Regions from separate parts of the Streptomyces sp. NPDC033180 genome, predicted to be linked through region 1. Evidence: riboswitches for the same ligand, from Rfam matches in the RefSeq annotation. Region 1 holds a riboswitch; the other holds the start of a gene.
The links. A riboswitch is a leader RNA that binds a small molecule or an ion and turns the genes downstream of it on or off. The one in region 1 is predicted to bind glycine.
Positions count from the first base shown of each region.

Region 2: linked by a shared signal. The riboswitch ahead of gcvP (aminomethyl-transferring glycine dehydrogenase) and the one ahead of gcvT (glycine cleavage system aminomethyltransferase GcvT) in region 1 are both predicted to bind glycine.

Region 1 covers NZ_JBVIPU010000011.1:41,827-49,612, reverse strand. The annotation lists gene ACZ5WE_RS26480 (ABC transporter substrate-binding protein) at 1-55, opposite strand, end outside; gene ACZ5WE_RS26475 (ABC transporter permease) at 157-1,161, opposite strand; gene ACZ5WE_RS26470 (enhanced serine sensitivity protein SseB C-terminal domain-containing protein) at 1,538-2,311, opposite strand; gene ACZ5WE_RS26465 (enhanced serine sensitivity protein SseB) at 2,451-3,278, opposite strand; gene ACZ5WE_RS26460 (AAA family ATPase) at 3,381-4,055, opposite strand; glycine riboswitch at 4,210-4,315, shown strand; glycine riboswitch at 4,316-4,449, shown strand; gene gcvT (glycine cleavage system aminomethyltransferase GcvT) at 4,485-5,618, shown strand; gene gcvH (glycine cleavage system protein GcvH) at 5,677-6,054, shown strand; gene glyA (serine hydroxymethyltransferase) at 6,078-7,340, shown strand; gene ACZ5WE_RS26440 (L-serine ammonia-lyase) at 7,532-7,786, shown strand, end outside.
Region 2 covers NZ_JBVIPU010000013.1:9,409-17,194, forward strand. The annotation lists gene ACZ5WE_RS28755 (DNA polymerase IV) at 1-882, shown strand, start outside; gene ACZ5WE_RS28760 (PRC-barrel domain-containing protein) at 892-1,272, opposite strand; glycine riboswitch at 1,417-1,514, shown strand; gene gcvP (aminomethyl-transferring glycine dehydrogenase) at 1,712-4,597, shown strand; gene ACZ5WE_RS28770 (DUF5999 family protein) at 4,688-4,894, opposite strand; gene ACZ5WE_RS28775 (hypothetical protein) at 5,199-5,783, opposite strand; gene ACZ5WE_RS28780 (glutamate-cysteine ligase family protein) at 6,268-7,785, shown strand.

The DNA.
Region 1 (7,786 bases):
CCACGACGAGGGCCGCGCCTGCGGTCAACCGTCGTTTAGAGGAACCTGTGGGCATTTCTCGCATCCTCCGAGATTCGCGGTCCTTGGCTTTGACTGCCTGAAGAACCATGGGAAGAGCCACCTGACGCTGCGGCAGGGGCAAGTCAGTGGAGCTGTTTACCGAGTTCCCTTGGGGTCCAGGGCGTCGCGCAGCCCGTCACCGAAGAGGTTGAAGGCAAGCACGGTCACGAAGATCGCCAGGCCGGGGAAGACCATGAACATCGGGTCGTGCTCGTACGTCGCCAGCGCGTCCCGGAGCATGCCGCCCCAGGAGGCGGTCGGCGGGCGTACACCCGCGCCGAGGAAGCTGAGCGCCGCTTCGGTGAGGATGTTGGTGGGGATCATGAGCGTCGCGTAGACGGTGATCGGCGCGACGAGGTTCGGCAGCAACTCACGGAAGAGGATGTGCCGTTGACCGCCACCGAGGCTGCGGGCCGCTTCGACGTACTCGCGTTCGCGCAGGCTGAGGGTCTGGCCCCGGACGATGCGCCCGACGTAGGGCCAGCCGAAGAAGCCGATCACCAGGATCAGTACGGCGATGCGGACGCCGCTGCCGGTCAGACCGAGCAGGTCGTCGGGGAGGACCGAGACCAGGGAGATCACGAAGAGCAGCTGCGGGAAGGCGAGCAGCACGTCCATGACCCGGCTGATCGTCGCGTCGACCCAGCCGCCGAAGTAACCGGCGATGATGCCGAAGAAGGTGCCGAGCACCACGGCCACCACCGCGGCGAGGAACGCCACGAGCAGGGAGATCCGGGCGCCGTAGACGATCCGGCTGAAGACGTCGCGGCCCTTGTTGGGCTCCACCCCGAAGAGGAAGTCCGAACTCATGCCGCCGAACGCGCCCTTGGGCAGGTTCGTGAGGTCTTCCAGCTCGTCCTGATGGAACTCGTTGGGCGGGTGGCCCAGCAGGGAGACGATCAGGGGCGCGAAGACGGCGACAAGGACCAGGACGAGCACGGTGATGCCGCCGGCCAGGGCGACCTTGTCCCGCTTCAGGCGGTTCCAGGCGATCTGCTTGAGGGACCGCCCCTCGACCTTCTTCACCCCTGCATCAGCTGCGGGAGCGACGTCCGCTGTCGGGTCCGCGTCCGCAGGTGTGTCATGCAATGGTGCCGTCATCGTGGCAGGGACCCCTCTCAACCGGTGGTGACCGGCCCGCACTTGCCGCTGTAGCGACGTGATCAGTCCGTCGTACACAGGGGCGAAGCGCCCCTGGTGCGGGAGTCTTCATCGGGGTCGCGATCTGTTACCAGACTTGTCGGGGAATGGATGCGCAACCGTGATGCTGATCGAGGTGTTCCGTTATCCGGACGCACGTGAACGAGGGGCGAACACGGGGCAGTTGGGTCGCAAGGTGCCACGGGAGCCCATAGACCCCCTCCGCCATCAGAACGGACATCGTGACGGTCAGGGCAGGTATACGAGCCGCGGTGGCCGGTTCAGGGCCCCGCCGGAAGGGGCCGCGGCGCTGCCTGAGTACTGGTTGAGCGCTGCTTCAGTACTGCGCGGGGTAGCCGTACCCGCCCGCGGGAGCCGGGGCCGGCTGGGCCTCGCGGTCGTAGAACGGGCGGGCGTTGGCGCGCAGCCACATGGCGACCGGGTCGTATCCGTCGGACATCGCGACGGTCGACACGGGCAGGCCGTCGGGGACGGCGGCGATCGACTGCTGCATCATCGTGCGCACCCCGTCGACCGAGGCCGGCGAGGTGTCGTACACATCGAGGCCGATGGCCAGGTACGGGGCGCCGAGCGCGGGCTGCACCCAGGCGCGGCGCAGTGAGCGGACGGCGGGGGTGCGGTGCGCGTTCTGCGTGAGCAGGGCGTAGAACTGGGGGATCTCGATGGCCGGCTCGGTGAGCCGGAGCGGTCCCGCGGGCAGCAGGTCGAGGCCCGACGCGATGCGCCGCAGGTCGAGCCAGGGGATGCCGACGCCACCGCCGGGGGCGTGGGGGTTGAGCCAGAGGCCGTAGTGGTCGGGGTAGAGGGTGCGGGAGATGTCGAGTCCGCTGACCACTTCGTACGAGCGGTTCCAGCCACTGGCGGAGAGCTCCTGGGCGGAGGTCACGCAGGGCGCGTACCCGAGGCCCTCGACCTCCATGTTCCCGTACTGGGCGTCGGGGGATCCGGCCTGGCCGTGCCAGAGCAGCATCCACACCTGGTCGGCGGCGAGCGCCCGCAGGAGCGCCTCGTAGGCGTCATAGCGCCCCGGCGTCACCTGGCGCAGCATGTGCTCGACCTGCCCGGCCGCAGCCGTGCCCGACGCACTCACCCTTAACCGCCCCTTCGCGATGACCCGATGACCCTACGACCCGCCGACCCGGCGGACCCGGGTCATGAAACCAGCTTAAGCGGCGATCCTGACGCCGACTTGACGTACGGCACCCTCACACACGGACCTGCACATGTCCTTACACCTGTCCGTGCCCGTGTCCGTGCCCGTGTCCGTGCCCGTGTCCGGGAGCCCGGCCGAAGAAGGGCCGCACCCGCTCGCGCATCCAGTCGCCGACCGGATCCTGGGCGACGTCCAGCAGCACCAGGTTCACCGGCCAGGCCACCGGGGCCCGGCCGAGCGCCCGCCCCACCGCCTCCATCGGCAGGTCGCGCGCGTCGCCCTCCCAGGAGGTCAGTTCGACGCCGATGAACAGCGCGGGCGCGTCGCCCTCGACGCTCGCCAGGCAGCGGCGGGCGCTCAGGACGACCCCGGTGGCCTCGAACTCGTGGGCGGCGGCGGACAGGAAGTCCACCGGGTCCTCCTGCCAGTCCGGTTCGAAGAGGCGTACGCGGCCGCCGCTCGCGGGGCCGTCCAGCGGGGTGCGCCCGGAGCGGCAGAGCTCGGCGACGGCGGGCGGCGGCAGGGGCACGCCGACCGTGCCGTCCGGGTTGACTGCGATGCCCAGCTGCGGGGGCAGGCCGCGCGCGAACTCCACGGCGGGCGCCACGGTGCAGCCCATCCGGCCGCCGGTGGCGTGCTGGAACTGCTGCTCGGAGCTGAAGACGGGGACGTAGGCCTGGCCTTCGATCTCCAGCGTGGGCAGGTCCAGGGTGCCGCTGTCCGGGGCGCCGCCGTTCGGCAGCGGGACCCAGACGTGGCTGCGGCCGAGCACCTCGACGATGCGGGCCCCCGCAGATGTGTGGGGTGCGTCGGGCGTGCCCAGGGATGCCGCGAGTACCTCTTCGAGTTCGTTGCCCGGCCATCCTCCGTAGGGATGGGCGTGTGCCTGCGCCGGAATGTCCATCTGTCCAACCCCTGCTCTGTCCCGCTCTGCCTGCGGCACGACCCTAACGTGGCGGACGGCTCGTGACGGACGGCTCACGGCGGGCGGCTCACGGCGGGCGGCTCAGCGTCCGAAGCCGATGCCCCGCAGCACCCCGGCCGCCGTCCGGTCGAGGAGCACGGCCGAGCCGCAGCCGCGCGGCAGGTCGCCCCGCTCGGCGGCGCCGACGAGTCGGCCGACCGTTCTGCGGTGCCGCGCGAAGGCGTACCGCGACACGCCGCGACCGCGCGAGAGCTGCCCCTCTATGGCGGTGTCCGGCGGCACGTCGAGCAGCAACAGGTGCAGGGTCGTGCCGCGCCGCGCGGCCTCGCGGGCCAGCCAGCGGCGCACCCAGGCCTGGGTACCGCAGTCGTGCACCACGACGCCCTCGCCGGAGCGCAGGGCTCTGCGCAGGCCCGCATAGTGCGCGAGGCGGACCAGGGGGCGGTACACCGCGTACGGCAGCAGGCTCGGCATGCGCCGGGCCCAGCGGTCGCGGGTGTCCTGCGAGTCGATGCGCGGGCCCGCGACGGCTCTGCGCATCAGCGTGGACTTGCCGCTGCCGGGCAGCCCGGAGACGACGATCAGATCGCCCTCGCCGAACGTGAGGCGGTGCGGGCTGTGACCGGTCCGCTGCCGCAGGTCGCGGACGACGGCCGCCGGCAGGGCGCCGCAGCCCTCCCTGGAGGGGGCGGCTGCCTGTTTGGGCAGGGCCACCCCTGTGTTGGTCGCGTAGACGCTCGTCCTGCGCACCGTGATCGGCCTCCCCATAGCTGGTCACGTACCTGCTTACCGCAGCTTCCCCGGCAAGTGTAAAGAGAAGGTAATGCGGCACAAGGGCATTACTGGACTGGCACTGCCCTGTGACGTAGGCGCGTGCAATGATGTGCGCGCAAACTCCATACAGGCCGTTTGAATCCGCGCGGGAGAGTTCCCGGCAGCCGTCGTACGACGCGCCGGGGCGCCGAAGGAGCAAGTCCCTCCCTTGAATCTCTCAGGCCCCGTACCGCGCGGGCGAGGCACATCTGAAAAGCGGGCCGCCTGTGCGGCTCCACCCAAGGTGCAAGTCATGACCCTCCCCCTGTACGAGCAGTACGGGACGTACGAGCGGGTCGTGGTGAACCTCTCAGGTTTCGATGACAGATGGGGAGGATCGACCTCGCCCGTCATGCCCTGGGAGTTCCACGAATGAGTACCGCCCCCCGTCTGACCGCACTCGATGCCGTGCATCGCGCGCTCGGCGCGACCATGACCGACTTCGCGGGCTGGGACATGCCGCTCCGCTACGGCAGCGAGCGCGACGAGCACATCGCCGTGCGCACGAAGGCCGGTCTCTTCGACCTCTCCCACATGGGCGAGATCACCGTGGCCGGCCCCGAGGCCGTGGACTTCCTGAACTTCGCGCTGGTCGGCAACATCGGCTCCATCGGTGTCGGCCGCGCCCGCTACACGATGATCTGTGCCGAGGACGGCGGCATCCTGGACGACCTGATCGTCTACCGGCTCGGCGAGACCGAGGCCCCCGAGTACATGGTGGTCGCCAACGCCTCGAACGCCCAGGTCGTGCTCGACGCGCTCACCGCCCGCGCCGACGGCTTCGACGCGGAGGTACGCGACGACCGCGACGCGTACGCCCTGCTCGCCGTCCAGGGTCCCGAGTCCCCCGGCATCCTCACATCACTCACGGACGCGGACCTGGACGGTCTGAAGTACTACGCGGGCCTGCCGGGCACGGTCGCGGGCGTGCCCGCGCTGATCGCCCGCACGGGCTACACCGGCGAGGACGGCTTCGAGCTGTTCGTCGCCCCCGGCGACGCCGAGAAGCTGTGGGGCGCGCTGATGGAGGCGGGCGAGCCCGTCGGCCTGGTCCCCGCCGGGCTCTCCTGCCGCGACACGCTCCGCCTTGAGGCGGGCATGCCGCTGTACGGGCACGAGCTGACCGCGGACCTGACGCCCTTCGACGCGGGCCTCGGCCGGGTCGTCAAGTTCGAGAAGACCTCGCAGTCCGACACCTTCGTGGGGCGCGCGGCGCTCGCGGCCGCCGCCGAGCGCGCCGAGGCCGCTCCCCCGCGGGGGCTGGTCGGCCTGATCGCCGAGGGCCGCCGCGTCCCGCGCGCGGGCTTCTCCGTGGTCGCCGACGGCAAGGTCATCGGCGAGGTCACCTCCGGCGCCCCGTCCCCGACGCTCGGCAAGCCGATCGCCATCGCGTACGTCGACGCGGCGCACGCGACCCCCGGTACCGAGGGTGTCGGCGTGGACATCCGGGGCACGCACGAGCCGTACGCGGTCGTGGCGCTGCCGTTCTACAAGCGCCAGAAGTGATACCCCGCACAACAGCGTCGTTCACCAGCACTCCCCCGCGTACAGGAGAATTCAGGTCATGAGCAACCCCCAGCAGCTGCGGTACAGCAAGGAGCACGAGTGGCTCTCGGCCACCGAGGACGGTGTGGCGACCGTCGGCATCACGGAGCACGCGGCCAACGCGCTCGGTGACGTCGTCTTCGCCCAGCTCCCCGAGGTCGGTGACACGGTGACCGCGGGCGAGTCCTGCGGCGAGCTGGAGTCGACCAAGTCGGTCAGCGACCTCTACGCCCCGGTGACCGGCGAGATCGTCGCCGCCAACCAGGACGTCGTCGAGGACCCGTCGCTGGTCAACTCCGCCCCGTTCGAGGGCGGTTGGCTGTTCAAGGTGCGCATCACGGATGAGCCGGACGACCTGCTCTCCGCCGATGAGTACACCGCCTTCACCGCCGGCTGACCCATACCGATAGGGATCGTGTGATGTCGCTTCTCAACACCCCTCTCCACGAGCTGGACCCGGACGTCGCCGCCGCCGTCGACGCCGAGCTCCACCGCCAGCAGTCCACCCTGGAAATGATCGCCTCGGAGAACTTCGCTCCGGTCGCCGTCATGGAGGCCCAGGGCACCGTCCTCACGAACAAGTACGCCGAGGGCTACCCCGGCCGCCGCTACTACGGCGGCTGCGAGCACGTGGACGTCACCGAGCAGATCGCGATCGACCGGATCAAGGACCTGTTCGGCGCCGAGTACGCCAACGTCCAGCCGCACTCCGGCGCCTCCGCCAACCAGGCCGCTCTCTTCGCGATCGCCAAGCCCGGCGACACGATCCTCGGCCTGGACCTGGCGCACGGCGGCCACCTCACGCACGGCATGCGCCTGAACTTCTCCGGCAAGCAGTTCAACGTGGTCGCCTACCACGTCGACGAGGCCGGCCTGGTGGACATGGCCGAGGTCGAGCGCCTGGCCAAGGAGAACAACCCGAAGGTCATCATCGCGGGCTGGTCGGCCTACCCGCGTCAGCTGGACTTCGCGGAGTTCCGCCGGATCGCCGACGAGGTCGGCGCGTACCTGTGGGTCGACATGGCGCACTTCGCCGGGCTCGTCGCGGCCGGTCTGCACCCGAACCCGGTGCCGTTCGCCGACGTGGTCACCTCCACCACGCACAAGACGCTCGGCGGCCCGCGCGGCGGCGTCATCCTGGCCCGCAGCAAGGAGTTCGCGAAGAAGCTGAACTCCGCGGTCTTCCCCGGCTTCCAGGGCGGCCCCCTGGAGCACGTGATCGCCGCCAAGGCCGTCTCCTTCAAGGTCGCGGCGAGCGAGGAGTTCAAGGAGCGCCAGCAGCGCACCCTGGACGGCGCCCGCATCCTGGCCGAGCGCCTGGTGCAGGACGACGCGAAGGCCGTCGGCGTGGACGTGCTGTCCGGCGGCACGGACGTGCACCTGGTCCTGGTGGACCTGCGCAACTCCGAGCTGGACGGCCAGCAGGCCGAGGACCGCCTCCACGAGGTCGGGATCACGGTCAACCGCAACGCGGTCCCGAACGACCCGCGCCCCCCGATGGTCACATCGGGCCTGCGGATCGGTACGCCCGCGCTCGCGACCCGTGGCTTCCAGGAGGACGACTTCCGCGAGGTCGCCGACGTCATCGCCGAGGCGCTGAAGCCGGGCGACGTCGACACGGAGTCGCTCAAGGCCCGCGTGTCGGCCTTGGCGGCCAAGCACCCGCTGTACCCCAACCTGTAGCGGTTTCGTACGCTTTCCTTCGTACGAAACTTCGGGGCACCGCGCACACTGGACAGTGAAGACAGTGAGTGCGGTGCCCCGGCTCATGCCCCGCGTTCGCGCATTACCCGCACAGCCAATCGCAGCTTTTCGTAGTTCTCTGCACCACCCCGGCAGACAACGGCGTCTACCAACCACCATTGGAGTTTCTCGTGGCCCTCTCGGTCTTCGACCTGTTCTCGATCGGCATCGGCCCGTCCAGCTCCCACACGGTCGGTCCCATGCGCGCCGCCCGCATCTTCGCGAGCCGCCTCAAGAACGAGGGCCTGATGGCCCACACCACCGCGATACGGGCCGAGCTCTACGGCTCGCTCGGCGCGACGGGCCACGGCCATGGCACCCCGAAGGCGGTTCTGCTCGGCCTGGAGGGCGAGTCCCCGCGCTCGGTCGACGTGGAGTTCGCCGAC
Region 2 (7,786 bases), on a different contig from region 1:
CCGATGCCGGTCCGGACCCTGCCCGGTGTGGGCCCGGCCACCGGCGACCATCTGCGGCGGGGCGGGATCACGACCGTGGGGGAGATCGCGGAGGCCGGCGAGGACGAGCTCGTACGGCTCCTCGGGAAGTCGCACGGGAGCGCGCTGTACGCGATGGCGCTCGCACGGGACGAGCGGCCCGTGGTGGCGGAGCGGGAATCCAAGTCGGTCAGCGTCGAGGACACGTATGACGTGGACATCCATGACCGGGTACGGGTCAGGGGCGAGGTCGCGCGGCTCGCCGACCGGTGTGTGGAGCGGCTGCGGGCCGCGGGGCACTCGGGGCGGACCATCGTCATCAAGGTGCGGCGGTTCGATTTCTCGACGCTGACGCGCTCCGAGACGCTGCGTGGGCCGACGGACGACCCCGGGGTGGTGCGGGAGGCCGCCGCGCGGCTCCTGGAGTCCGTGGACACCACCGGAGGCGTGCGGCTCCTCGGGGTGGGGGTCACGGGGCTCGCGGACTACACGCAGGAGGACCTCTTCGCCCAGGCCCAAGCCCAGGCTCAGGCCGAGGCCGAGGCCGAGCAGGTCCAGGAGACGCAGCGTGAGGCCGAGGCGGAGCGGGCCGAGGATCTCGCAGAGAAGCCCGTGGGCGAGACGGTGGAGGAGCCGGTCGTGCCGGCCGAGCGGCGGTGGGCCGCCGGGCACGATGTGCGGCATGCCGAGTACGGGCACGGATGGGTGCAGGGCAGTGGCCTGGGGCGGGTCACGGTGCGCTTCGAGACGCCGGAGTCGTCGGCGCCGGGGCGGGTGCGGACCTTCCGTACGGATGATCCGGCCCTGGAACCCGCGGAGCCGCTGCCCCTGGTGGCGTCTCCTGAGGAGCGGGAGCGGCGGTGATGCCGGCCGTCAGGATTCTCCCTTGCCGGCGATCTTGCCGAAGTCCTGGTCCGGGGGTGGAGACGACTCGGGTGGTGTGATGTCCAGGCCGTAGTGGTGGTAGAGCTGCAGTTCCTGTTCGGGGGAGAGGTGGCGGCCGACGCCGAAGTCCGGGGCGTCCTTGATCAGGGAGCGTTCGAACGGGATGCGCAGGGTGCCGTCGCTGGTGAGTTCGCTGGGCTCCAGGGGGACGAACGTGTCCCGGCTGAACAGACCCGTGCGTATGGCCGCCCACTCCGGGGCGCCGGTGGCGTCGTCGAGATAGACCTCGTCGATCGTGCCGATCTTGGCCCCGTTCCGGTCGAACGCCTTCCGGCCGATCAGGTTGCGCGGATCGATATCGGTCTGCACGGGCCCTCCAACTGGTCGAGGCATGTCGAAGTGGGGCGTAACTCATCCTCGTTCGTTCGTCATCACTACGAAAGAGCACTTCGGGGCAGGCGGCCACTCGAGGGATCGGCCGTGGTCCTCGCTGGTAGGCTGGCGCTTGGCTGCTGACCCCGTGCGGGAGAGCTCTCCGGTCAAGACACCGGAGGCGCCGAAGGAGCAACTCCTCCCCGGAATCTCTCAGGCCCCCGTACCGCACGGACGAGGTCACTCTGGAAAGTAGGGCGGGCGTCGGGCGGGCACGTTCGGACCCCTTCCTCACCGACGGTGAAAGCCGGTGCGACGCCTCTCGCGGGGCATGGACCGGTGAAACTCTCAGGTTGAGATGACAGAGGGGGAGGCCGTCCGGGTACCCGTGCCGTGGTGCCCCTCGCAGGTCGCGTCAGACCAGGAGGCCTCCGCAATGACCGCCACCCCTCGCATCCCGCTCTCCCAGCTCGAACAGGGCATTCCCTTCGAGCAGCGGCACATCGGTCCCGACGTGGAAGCACGGGCCAAGATGCTCGCGCAGGTCGGATACGGCTCGCTCGACGAGCTGACCGCGGCCGCCGTGCCGGATGTGATCAAGAACACCGAGACGCTGAACCTGCCCGGGGCGCGTACCGAGGCCGAGGTCCTCGCCGAGCTGCGCTCGCTCGCGGACCGTAACCAGGTTCTCGATTCCATGATCGGGCTCGGTTACTACGGGACCTTCACGCCGCCCGTGATTCTGCGGAACGTCATGGAGAACCCGGCGTGGTACACCGCCTACACGCCGTACCAGCCCGAGATCTCCCAGGGGCGTCTCGAGGCGCTGCTGAACTTCCAGACCGTCGTCGCCGAGCTGACGGGGCTGCCCACCTCCGGTGCCTCGCTGCTCGACGAGGGGACGGCCGCCGCCGAGGCCATGGCCCTGTCGCGGCGTATGGGCAAGGTCAAGAACGGTGTCTTCCTCGTCGACGCGGACGCGCTGCCGCAGACGATCGCCGTCATTCGGACCCGCGCCGAGCCGACCGGTGTCGAGGTCGTCGTCGCCGATCTGAGCGAGGGCATCCCGGCCGACGTCGCCGAGCGCGGTGTCGTCGGCGTGCTGATCCAGTACCCCGGCGCCTCCGGTGCCGTACGCGACATAAAGCCCCTCATCGAGCAGGCGCACGAGCTCGGTGCCGTCGTCTCCGTCGCCGCCGACCTGCTGGCCCTGACGCTGCTCACCTCGCCGGGTGAGCTCGGCGCCGACATCGCCGTCGGCACCACGCAGCGCTTCGGCGTCCCGATGGGCTTCGGCGGCCCGCACGCCGGTTACATGGCGGTGCGCGAGAAGTTCGCGCGCAGCCTGCCGGGGCGGCTCGTCGGTGTCTCCGTGGACGCGGACGGCAACAAGGCCTACCGGCTCGCGCTGCAGACCCGCGAGCAGCACATCCGCCGCGAGAAGGCCACCAGCAACATCTGTACCGCTCAGGTGCTGCTCGCCGTGATGGCCGGAATGTACGCGGTCTACCACGGGCCCGAGGGTCTCAAGGCCATCGCACGGCGTACCCACCGCTACGCGACCGTGCTCGCCGCAGGACTCACCGCGGGCGGGGTCGAGGTCGTGCACGGCGCGTACTTCGACACCCTGACCGTGCGGGTGCCCGGCAGGGCCGACGAGCTCGTGGCCGCCGCCCGCGAGGGTGGCGTCAACATCCACCAGATCGACGCCGACCACGTCTCGCTGGCCTGCGACGAGACCACCACGCGCAAGCAACTGACCGCGATCTGGACCGCGTTCGGTGTCGAGGGCGACGTCGAGGCGCTCGACGCGGAGACCGCGGACTCGCTCCCGGCCGGTCTGCTGCGTGACGACGAGTACCTGACACACCCCGTCTTCCACCAGTACCGCTCCGAGACCGCGATGCTGCGCTACCTGCGCAAGCTGGCCGACCGCGACTACGCGCTCGACCGGGGCATGATCCCGCTGGGCTCCTGCACCATGAAGCTCAACGCGACCACGGAGATGGAGCCGGTCACCTGGCCCGAGTTCGGGCAGCTGCACCCCTTCGCGCCCGCCCAGCAGGCGCAGGGCTATCTGACGCTCATCCGTGAGCTGGAGGAGCGGCTCGCCGAGGTCACCGGTTACGACAAGGTCTCGCTGCAGCCCAACGCCGGTTCGCAGGGCGAGCTGGCCGGACTGCTCGCCGTGCGCGGCTACCACCGCGCCAACGGCGACGAGCAGCGCACCGTCTGCCTCATCCCGTCCTCCGCGCACGGCACCAACGCCGCGAGCGCCGTGATGGCCGGCATGAAGGTCGTCGTCGTGAAGACCAGCGACGACGGCGAGATCGACGTCGAGGACCTGCGCGCCAAGATCGAGAAGCACCGCGACGAGCTGTCGGTGCTGATGATCACGTACCCGTCGACGCACGGTGTGTTCGAGGAGCACGTCGCCGACATCTGCGCCCAGGTGCACGAGGCGGGCGGCCAGGTCTACGTCGACGGGGCGAACCTCAACGCCCTGGTGGGCCTCGCCCAGCCCGGCAAGTTCGGTGGCGACGTCTCGCACCTGAACCTGCACAAGACCTTCTGCATCCCGCACGGCGGCGGTGGCCCCGGCGTCGGCCCGGTCGGTGTGCGTGAGCACCTCGCGCCGTTCCTGCCCAACCACCCGCTGCAGCCCGCCGCGGGCCCCGAGACGGGCGTCGGTCCGATCTCCGCCGCGCCGTGGGGCTCGGCCGGAATCCTGCCGATCTCCTGGGCGTACGTACGGCTCATGGGCGGCGAGGGCCTCAAGCGAGCCACACAGGTCGCGGTGCTCTCTGCGAACTACATCGCCAAGCGCCTCGAGCCGCACTACCCGGTGCTCTACACCGGCCCCGGCGGGCTCGTCGCGCACGAGTGCATCATCGATCTGCGGCCGCTCAGCAAGGCGACCGGTGTCAGCGTCGACGACATCGCCAAGCGGCTCATCGACTACGGCTTCCACGCGCCGACCATGTCGTTCCCGGTCGCGGGGACGCTGATGATCGAGCCGACCGAGAGCGAGGACCTGGTCGAGATCGACCGGTTCTGCGAGGCCATGATCAGCATTCGCGCGGAGATCGAGAAGGTCGGCGGTGACTGGCCCGCCGAGGACAACCCGCTGCGCAACGCCCCGCACACCGCCGCCGCGCTCGGTGGTGAGTGGGAGCACGCGTACAGCCGCGAGGAGGCCGTCTTCCCGGCCGGCGTGGTGGCCGCGGACAAGTACTGGCCGCCGGTGCGCCGTGTCGACCAGGCGTACGGCGACCGGAACCTGGTCTGCTCCTGCCCGCCGCTGGATGCGTACGAGGACTGATATCGGGGTCCCGAACATGCGTGGGGGCCGGTCCGGAGTTGTGTCTCTCCGGGTCGGCCCCTTTGTTGTCCGTGCCGTGCGGCCGTCGCGTCAGGCGGCGGTCATGATCTTGTCCGTGCCCAGCGGTCGATGCGGGGCGATGATCTGACCGTCCGGCAGCAGCTCACCGGTGTCCTCGAACAGGAGGACGCCGTTGCACAGCAGGCTCCAGCCCTGTTCCGGGTGGCTCGCCATGAGGAGCGCGGCTTCCCGGTCGGCGGAGTCGGCTGTCGGGCACGGTGGTTGGTGCTGGCACATGGAAGGGTTCTTTCGCTGCGATGTGATGGCTGTGACGTCTGCCTTGCGGCTCGATGCGGTGTTCATGGCCGCCCCCCGTTTAGTCGGTCGGTCCCAGTGTTGCCCTACGGGCGTCAATCCGCAGGGATTTAGCGGCAGCGCTCCTTACTGCTTAATGACGTATCACCCGCCCGGACGGTTCAGCCCAACTGCACTGTCTCTTCGGGTGGTTCGGCGTGGTCATACCGGGCTAGTCCATATGGGCACACGACGCGCCGAGCCCCGCGGCCGAGACGGCGGCGGGGCACGGGAACGTACGGCGAGGTCAGGCGGGCGAGCCGAGCAGCGGCGCCGGGGTCATGCGATGCGTGAGGACCTTGAGGAGCTCCTCGGCGCGGTGCGGGCGGTGCGCCGCGATGCCGGGTGGCGCGGGCGCCAGGGGCACGAGGACATCGGAGGGCGCGAGGTGGCCGCCCGCACCGTCCGCGGTGCAGTCGCCGTGCAGCCAGAGTGTCAGCATGTAAAGCTCGGGTACGGACAACAATCGTGGCTGGTACGGCATGGGCATCGCTTCGGCATGGCGAAGGGCGCGCTCGGTGGACGCAATGTACGGACCTTCGAAGAAGTGCGAGAAGGTCCACCCGTCGGGCGTCAGCATCGTGTCCGCGGCGGCGACGGCTCGTTCGCCGGAGCGGATCAGGAAGCGCCACCCCGCGAGTCGGGTCGGTGAGTCGCCCGACGGGGCGATCCGGTCAAGTACATGCACAGGCAAAGGGAGTTCGGGGCTTGTGGGTCCCTGTGCGGCGCGCAGGGACGGGGTGCGGGCTTCGCGCACGGCGGTGGGTGAACCGAGTGCCGCGAGGACGCTGCGCAGGGCGGGCGCGGGAGCCGGGGGGACTTGCAGCGGCATGGTGGGTCGCCTCTCTCATTCGACAGGCACGGTGGAACGAGGACAGGTGCGGACGTCGCTGTCTGCTCCGGGGACAGAGGGGCGGGGGCAGGGGACCGCGAGCGCCAACTCTCTGCCTCGTTCGCGGAGTTTATACGACACGTGTTCAGGCAGTGTTTCGTCTAACCGCACCCGATATTGCCTGCAAGGCGTTATTCGGTCGCCATTTTGCGGGATTTAACCCGATTCAGGATGGGGCCCAGACGTTTGACCTCGGATCCCTTCGCAGAAGCGGACGGCCGATTCTCATCGGTGTTTTTCACCAGGCGTCGGTGCGAGGATTCGCCGGCGCACCTCATGCCTGGTGAATGTGCCGCTCGGGCTTGGCAAAGAGCGTACTGGGCCGGGGGCATGTGCGGGGCGTTATCGATCACATTGCAGGGCATCATCCACCGAGACACAGCGGCCGGATCATTGGCTGCCCATCCGAGGAGGGGACGCTTCGATGGGAGAGAAGGTCGTAGCGGGAACGTTTGATCTGGCCGAACGGAACCGGTACAGGACCAAGCTCAAGGAGTGTCTGGCGGGGCTGCGGAGGCTGTTGGACGAGGAGCGGTTCGATCGGCCCAAGAATCTGATGGGTGTGGAGATCGAGTTGAATCTCGCGGGGCCCGACGGCATGCCGAGAATGCTGAATGGGGAAGTTCTCGAACGGATCGCGAGCCGGGACTTCCAGACGGAACTCGGAATGTTCAATCTTGAAGTCAATATCGCACCGCACCGATTGGGCGGACGTGTTCTCGACCGTCTCGCCGAGGAGCTGCGCACCGGCCTCGCCTATGCTCACCGGAAAGCGAACGAGGTGAACGCCGGCATCGTGATGATCGGCATTCTGCCGACGCTCGCGCACCACGACCTGGTCTCGGGAAACCTCTCCGACGTCGACCGCTACGCACTGCTCAACGACCAGATCGTGGCCGCGCGCGGCGAGGAGTTCGTCCTGGACATCCAGGGCGTGGAGCGACTCAGCTGCACGTCCGCTTCGATCGCGCCCGAAGCGGCGTGCACCTCGGTGCAGTTGCACCTCCAGGTCACGCCGGGCCGGTTCGCCGACGTGTGGAACGCGGCCCAGGCCGTCGCCGCGGCGCAGATCGCCGTCGGCGCCAACGCGCCGTTCCTGTTCGGGCGTGAGCTGTGGCGCGAGTCGCGGCCGCCGCTGTTCCTGCAGTCCACCGACACCCGTCCGCCCGAACTCCAGGCCCAGGGCGTGCGGCCGCGGACCTGGTTCGGCGAGCGCTGGATCAGCGACGCGTACGAGCTCTTCGAGGAGAACCTGCGCTACTTTCCCGCGCTGCTCCCTCTCATGGACGAGGAGGAACCGCTGGAGGTGCTCGACGACGGCCGGGTGCCGCAGCTCGGTGAACTCGTCCTGCACAACGGCACCGTGTACCGCTGGAACCGCCCCGTGTACGGCATCGCGGGCGGCGTCCCGCACCTGCGGGTGGAGAACCGCGTGCTGCCCGCGGGCCCCACCGTCACCGACGTCATCGCCAACGCCGCCTTCTACTACGGCGTCGTACGCGCCCTCGCCGAGGAACCCAGGCCCGTGTGGACCCGGCTGCCCTTCGAGACCGCGGCCGCCAACTTCGACACCGCGTGCCGCGACGGCATCGAGGCCCGGCTGAAGTGGCCGCGGCGCGGCCGCTCGGGCGGGATCGTGGAGGTGCCCGCGGTCGCGCTCGTTCGCGACGAGCTGTTGCCGCTGGCCGCGGCCGGGCTCGACGCCTGGGGGGTCGAGCCGGCCGACCGCGACTTCTACCTCGGCGTCATCGAGGAGCGGTGCAGGCGCCGGGTGAACGGCGCGTCCTGGCAGGCCGCGACGTACCACCAGGCCCTGGAGACCGGGCTCGAACGCGACGAGGCGCTCGCCGCGACCACGCGGCGCTATGCCGAGCTGATGCACGCGGGGGACCCGGTGCACACCTGGCCGGTGGGGCTGCCCGAACCGGCCGTCCTGAGCTGAG